DNA from 2 places in the Enterobacter sp. fkY84-1 genome. Region 1 is predicted to be linked to the other one. Evidence: predicted binding sites of a transcription regulator. Region 1 holds the regulator's gene; the other holds the start of a gene.
The links. The regulator PurR, encoded in region 1, represses purine synthesis genes. The targets are predictions, from matches to a motif close to CANGCAAACGTTTGCNTG.
Positions count from the first base shown of each region.

Region 2: the regulator PurR is predicted to act here: its motif matches at 1,914-1,931, upstream of cvpA (colicin V production protein).

Region 1 covers NZ_CP169393.1:1,970,065-1,973,546, reverse strand. The annotation lists gene ACEPLT_RS09415 (MFS transporter) at 1-372, opposite strand, end outside; gene cydH (cytochrome bd-I oxidase subunit CydH) at 536-625, opposite strand; gene purR (HTH-type transcriptional repressor PurR) at 923-1,948, shown strand; gene punR (DNA-binding transcriptional activator PunR) at 1,966-2,877, opposite strand; gene punC (purine nucleoside transporter PunC) at 2,992-3,482, shown strand, end outside.
Region 2 covers NZ_CP169393.1:3,312,947-3,316,428, reverse strand. The annotation lists gene folC (bifunctional tetrahydrofolate synthase/dihydrofolate synthase) at 1-1,133, shown strand, start outside; gene dedD (cell division protein DedD) at 1,123-1,821, shown strand; gene cvpA (colicin V production protein) at 1,987-2,475, shown strand; gene purF (amidophosphoribosyltransferase) at 2,509-3,482, shown strand, end outside.

The DNA of each region.
Region 1 (3,482 bases):
TTTCGGCACCACGCTTGCCGCCACAACCGACCCCAGCCCAAAGAACGCGCCGTGGTTAAGGCTGGTCAGAATACGCGAAAGCATCAACGTGGTGTAGTCCGGCGAAATGGCCGAAAGCACGTTGCCGAGGGTGAAAATCGCCATCAGGAAAATCAGCGCATTGCGGCGCGCGCGGTGTGAAAGAAGAAGCGTCATCAGCGGCGCCCCCACCATCACGCCAATGGCGTAGGCGCTGATTAACATGCCGGCCGCAGGGATCGAGACGTCCACGCCGCGGGCGATAACGGGCAGTAACCCCATCGGGGAAAATTCAGTGGTGCCAATCCCAAAAGCGCCAATCGCCAGGGCCAGCAGGGGAAAATTGATTTTCATGCGTCAACTCCGGATGCCGTGTCATGTGGTGACACAGAACAAAGAAGCGGAAAGCATGACATCAATCACAAAAAATGAGAAGTTAACAAAATGGCAAAAGATTTTTGCCTTAGGAGTAACAATCGGGGGGAGCGGGAGGGAGAAGGCTCTCCCTCCGCGTAAATCAGTGCAGCGCGGCCGTCAGACCCGCCGCGACAATCAGAGCCAGCACAACCACGGTGGTGAACAGCGAAAACTTCAGATCGGAACTCATCAATTTTTCTCCTTTTAATCCCCCCACGAAAAGTGAGCCTGCTCATTTTTGCATAATTTACGTCAAAAATCTTCCTGGATTTAGGCTGATAAACACTTTACCTCTTCCCCTTTTCATCAAGATAGGACAAAATTCCACGCTAAATTTATTAGCGTACCGGCCATTGACCCCCTCCTGACGTCCCGTGTCGTTTTCCCGGCGTGCCGCAATTCAAGATTGCGTGATAAGGGTGAGAGAAGGCAAACGTTTACCTTCAAGTTTTTCAGGAGTTTAGGATATGGTCTGGAGTGACATTTAATGGCAACAATTAAAGACGTAGCAAAACGCGCAAACGTTTCCACTACAACCGTATCACATGTAATTAACAAAACCCGCTTTGTGGCGGAAGAGACGCGCAACGCCGTCTGGGCAGCAATCAAAGAGCTGCACTATTCGCCAAGTGCGGTTGCGCGCAGCCTCAAGGTTAATCACACCAAATCCATTGGATTGCTGGCGACCAGCAGTGAAGCGGCCTATTTTGCCGAGATCATAGAAGCGGTAGAGAAGAACTGCTTCCAGAAAGGCTATACCCTGATTCTGGGCAACGCGTGGAACAGCATAGAAAAACAGCGCGCCTACCTGTCGATGATGGCGCAAAAGCGCGTCGATGGCCTGCTGGTCATGTGTTCCGAGTACCCGGAATCCGTGCTGTCGATGCTGGAAGAGTATCGCCATATCCCCATGGTGGTCATGGACTGGGGTGAAGCGCGCGCGGACTTCACCGACTCCGTCATCGACAACGCCTTCGAAGGCGGTTACATGGCGGGTCGTTACCTGATCGAACGCGGTCACCGCGAGATTGGCGTGATCCCCGGTCCGCTGGAGCGTAACACCGGCGCGGGCCGTCTGGCCGGTTTTATGAAAGCGATGGAAGAAGCGCTCATCACCGTGCCGGAAAACTGGATCGTGCAGGGCGACTTTGAGCCGGAATCAGGCTACCGCGCGATGCAGCAGATCGTTTCCCAGCAGCACCGCCCGACCGCCGTTTTCTGCGGTGGTGACATCATGGCCATGGGCGCACTCTGCGCCGCCGATGAGCTGGGTCTGCGCGTACCGCAGGATATTTCCGTGATCGGGTATGACAACGTGCGTAACGCGCGCTTTTTCACCCCGGCGCTGACAACCATTCACCAGCCAAAAGATTCGCTGGGCGAAACGGCCTTCAATATGCTGTTGGACAGGATCGTCAACAAGCGCGAAGAGTCGCAGTCCATTGAAGTTCACCCGCGCCTGATTGAACGCCGTTCCGTTGCGGACGGTCCGTTCCGCGACTACCGTCGTTAATCCCTTGACGGGGCCAGCTACGCTGGCTCCCGTAACCATTCCCGGTTTAGGGTTTCGCTGTCCCCCAGATAATCCAGCAGCCAGGCCATGGCGGGCGAGACATCATTTTGTTGCCAGGTCAGGCAGCAGGCCGCGTCCGGGAAAGGATTCTCCAGCGTCAGTTCAACCCATTCTCCGGTATCGATGCGCGGACGCGCAAAATGAGCGGGCACCATCGCGACGCACAGCCCGGCGCTGAGGCACGTCGCCGATGATTCCCAGTCAGGAGCCACCACCCGCCGCTGGTTATCCAGAAGCCAGGTGATACGCTTGGGCAATGAACGGGACGTATCCTCCAGCACCAGCGACGGCCAGTTGCGCAGCGTATCGTCGCTCAGCGGACCTTCCATCGCTGCCAGAGGATGATCGCTGGCCACCACGCATTTCCAGCTCAGCATACCCATGTCGCGAAAGGCGTAACGTCCCCCGACCGGGATCGCCTGCGTCGCGCCAATCGCCATCTCCGCCCTGCCGTCCGCCAGCGCATCCCAGACGCCGTTGAACACCTCCTGCGAGACCCGTAGCTCGACGTCAGAGAAATGACGATAGAAATCCACGATCATTTGTCGGGTGCGTTCCGGCTTCACGATGTTATCTACCGCGATGGCGAGATGCCCCCGCCAGCCGTTGGCGATCTGCTGACACTGTTCGCGGGTGATCTGCATTTTTTTGATAACAGAACGCCCTTCTTTCAAAAACCATGCTCCGGCGGGCGTTAATTCCACGTCGCGATGCCGCCGTTCAAACAGCGGAACCGCCAGCCACTCCTCAAGCTGACGCACCGTGTAGCTGATGGCCGAAGGGACGCGGTGCAACTCCTGCGCTGCACCGCTAAAGCTGCCGTTACGCGCAACAGCATCGACCACTTCAAGCGAATAATCTGACCACATTTTCTGCCTGCAAAAAATTTGAATGCACCCGCCAAATATTAGCGTTTCACAAGCCGCTTTGCACTCCCTACACTCTGCGCCAACGTACACCTGCCTCCTCAGGAGAATAAAAGAATGCAACCCAGGAAAGGATTTTTAGTCTGGCTCGGCGGCTTAAGCGTGCTGGGCTTTTTGGCCACCGACATGTACCTGCCCGCGTTTGCCGCGATGCAGGAAGACCTGCAAACCCCTGCCGCGGCCATCAGCGCCAGCCTGAGCCTGTTCCTTGCCGGTTTTGCTTTCGCCCAACTGCTCTGGGGACCCCTCTCGGATCGCTTCGGCCGTAAACCGGTACTGCTGCTGGGTCTGGCCATTTTTGCCGTGGGCTGCCTGGGGATGCTGTGGGTGCGCGATGCTACCTGGCTGCTGGTACTGCGCTTCGTTCAGGCCGTGGGCGTCTGTGCCGCGGCGGTGACCTGGCAGGCGCTGGTGACCGACTACTACCCGGCTAACCGCACAAACCGTATTTTCGCCACCATTATGCCGCTGGTGGGCCTCTCCCCTGCCCTGGCTCCGCTGCTGGGCAGCTGGATCCTCGCGCACTTTGACTGGCAGGCCATTTTTGC
Region 2 (3,482 bases), 1.3 Mb from region 1:
AACCGGCGCCTTTCGTGTTCACCGTCGCGGGAACCAACGGTAAAGGCACGACCTGCCGTACGCTGGAATCCGTCCTGATGGCGGCGGGTTACAGGGTTGGCGTTTACAGCTCTCCACACCTGGTACGCTACACCGAGCGGGTTCGTGTGCAGAACCGCGAGCTGCCGGAATCCGCGCATACGGCGTCGTTCGCGGAAATTGAAGCCGCGCGCGGAGAGATCTCATTAACCTATTTTGAATACGGTACCCTGTCGGCCCTGTGGCTGTTTAAACAGGCGCAGCTGGATGTGGTGATCCTTGAGGTTGGTCTTGGCGGACGTCTTGATGCGACCAATATCGTCGATGCAGACGTGGCGGTAGTGACCAGCATCGCGCTGGATCATATCGACTGGCTGGGGCCCGATCGTGAAAGCATTGGCCGCGAGAAGGCCGGTATTTTCCGGGCAAATAAACCTGCCGTGGTGGGCGAGCCGGACATGCCGCACACCATTGCTGACGTGGCGAACGAAAAGGGCGCACAGCTGCTGCGCCGCGGCGTTGACTGGCAGTATGAGGTTCAGGACAACGGCTGGCGCTTTAGCGACGCGCAGGGGGCGCTGGATAACCTGCCGCTGCCGCAGGTCCCGCAGCCAAACGCGGCAACCGCGCTGGCGGCACTGCGCGCCAGCGGCCTCGCGGTCAGCGAACAGGCGATCCGCGAGGGTATACAAAACGCGATTCTGCCAGGACGTTTCCAGATTGTGAGCGAGTCACCGCGCCTGATTCTGGATGTGGCGCACAACCCCCACGCGGCGGCGTATCTCGCGGGACGTCTCAAATCGTTACCAAAAACCGGGCGCGTGCTGGCGGTTATCGGTATGCTTCATGATAAAGATATCGGCGGGACGCTGGCCTGCATGGAGAGTGTGGTCGATAGCTGGTATTGTGCTCCTCTGGAGGGGCCACGCGGCGCGACGGCTGAGCAGCTGATGGAACATCTCGGCAAAGGCGCAATCTACAGTAGTGTGGCGCAGGCCTGGCATGCCGCGATGGCGGAGGCTAAACCAGAAGATACCGTGCTGGTGTGTGGTTCATTCCACACGGTGGCACATGTCATGGAAGTGATGGACGCGGGGAGAACCGGTGGCGAGTAAGTTTCAGAACCGTTTAACAGGAACCATTGTGCTGGTCGCGCTCGGGGTGATTATTCTTCCCGGGCTGCTCGACGGGCAGAAAAAGCATTATCAGGATGAGTTTGCCGCGATTCCGCTGGTGCCGAAACCGGGCGACCGCGATGAGCCGGATATGCTGCCCGCGGCGACGCAGGCGCTGCCTGCTCAGCCTCCGGAAGGGGCGGCGGAAGAGGTGCGCGCGGGGGATGCCGCCGCACCGTCGCTCGATCCGTCTCGCCTGGCGGCCACGAGCAACAGCGATATCGATCCTGTGCCGGTCGAGCAGCCTAAACCGGTTGAAAAACCGAAGCCGGTTGAGAAGCCGCAGCCGAAACCGCAGCGTGATAAAGCGGCAGAACAGCTCGCCGCAGCGTCAGAGACGCCTCCGCCAGCAAAACCGACGCAGCAGGACGCTGCTGCCCCAACGGGCAAAGCCTACGTGGTGCAGCTCGGTGCGCTGAAAAATGCGGACAAGGTGAATGAGGTGGTGGGTAAACTGCGCAGTGCGGGATATCGTGTTTACACTTCACCTTCCACGCCGGTGCAGGGTAAAATTACCCGTATCCTCGTGGGGCCAGAAGCGTCTAAAGACAAACTGAAAGGGTCGCTGGGTGAGCTGAAGCAGATCTCCGGCCTGAGCGGTGTGGTGATGGGCTACAGCGCGAACTAAGCACGACCTGCTCCTGTAAGAGAGAGGCGATAAGCCACGGCGTTGAACATTTTTTCAGCGCCTTTTTTATTTACGCGCGGGAAGGAAATCTCTACGCAAACGTTTTCTTTTTCTGTTAGAATTCGCCCCGAACTGGATGACAGGGCGTTTAATCGTGGGACACATATGGTCTGGATTGATTACGCCATCATTGCGGTGATTGGTTTTTCCTGTCTGGTTAGCCTGATCCGTGGCTTTGTTCGTGAAGCGTTATCGCTGGTGACCTGGGGTTGTGCTTTCTTTGTCGCCAGTCATTACTACACTTACCTGTCTGTCTGGTTCACGGGCTTTGAAGATGAACTGGTCCGAAATGGAATCGCTATCGCGGTGCTGTTTATCGCAACGCTGATTGTCGGCGCTATCGTCAATTACGTGATAGGTCAGCTGGTCGAGAAAACCGGTCTGTCAGGAACGGACAGGGTACTCGGGATCTGTTTCGGGGCGTTGCGAGGCGTGCTGATTGTGGCCGCGATCCTGTTCTTCCTGGATACCTTTACCGGGTTCTCCAAAAGTGAAGACTGGCAGAAATCGCAGCTCATTCCAGAGTTCAGCTTCATCATCAGATGGTTCTTTGACTATCTGCAAAGCTCGTCGAGTTTTTTGCCCAGGGCATAAACCCTGAGATGTGGCTTAACGAGGAAAAGACGAATGTGCGGTATTGTCGGTATCGCCGGTTTCATGCCGGTAAACCAGTCGATTTATGACGCGTTAACGGTGCTTCAGCACCGTGGACAGGATGCTGCGGGTATCATCACCATTGATGCAAACAACTGCTTCCGTTTACGCAAGGCGAATGGCCTGGTAAACGATGTGTTTGAAGCCCGCCATATGCAGCGTCTGCAAGGTAATATGGGGATCGGTCACGTTCGTTATCCTACCGCTGGCAGTTCCAGCGCCTCTGAGGCACAGCCTTTCTACGTCAACTCACCGTATGGCATCACCCTTGCCCATAACGGCAACCTGACCAACGCGCATGAGCTGCGTAAAAAGCTGTTCGAAGAGAAACGTCGCCACATTAACACCACCTCTGATTCTGAAATCCTGCTCAACGTGTTCGCCAGCGAGCTGGATAACTTCCGTCACTATCCGCTGGAAGCGGACAACATTTTTGCCGCGATTGCCGCGACAAACCGTCAGATCCGCGGCGCGTACGCCTGCGTGGCGATGATCATCGGTCACGGCATGGTGGCCTTCCGCGATCCAAACGGCATTCGTCCGCTGGTGCTCGGCAAGCGCGACCTCGGCGATGGCCGTACCGAATATATGGTTGCCTCGGAGAGCGTGGCGCTGGATACCCTGGGCTTCGAATTCCTGCGCGACGTTGCGCCGGGCGAAGCGGTCTACATCACCGAGAAGGGCCAGCTGTTCACCCGTCAGTGTGCCGACAACCCGGTCAGCAACCCGTGCCTGTTTGAATACGTCTATTTTGCCCGTCCGGATTCGTTCATCGACAAGATTTCCGTCTACAGCGCGCGCGTCAACATGGGCACGAAGCTCGGCGAGAAGATTGCCCGCGAGTGGGACGATCTCGACATCGACGTGGTGATTCCTATCCCGGAAACCTCCTGCGATATCGCGCTGGAGATCGCCCGCATTCTGGATAAGCCATACCGTCAGGGCTT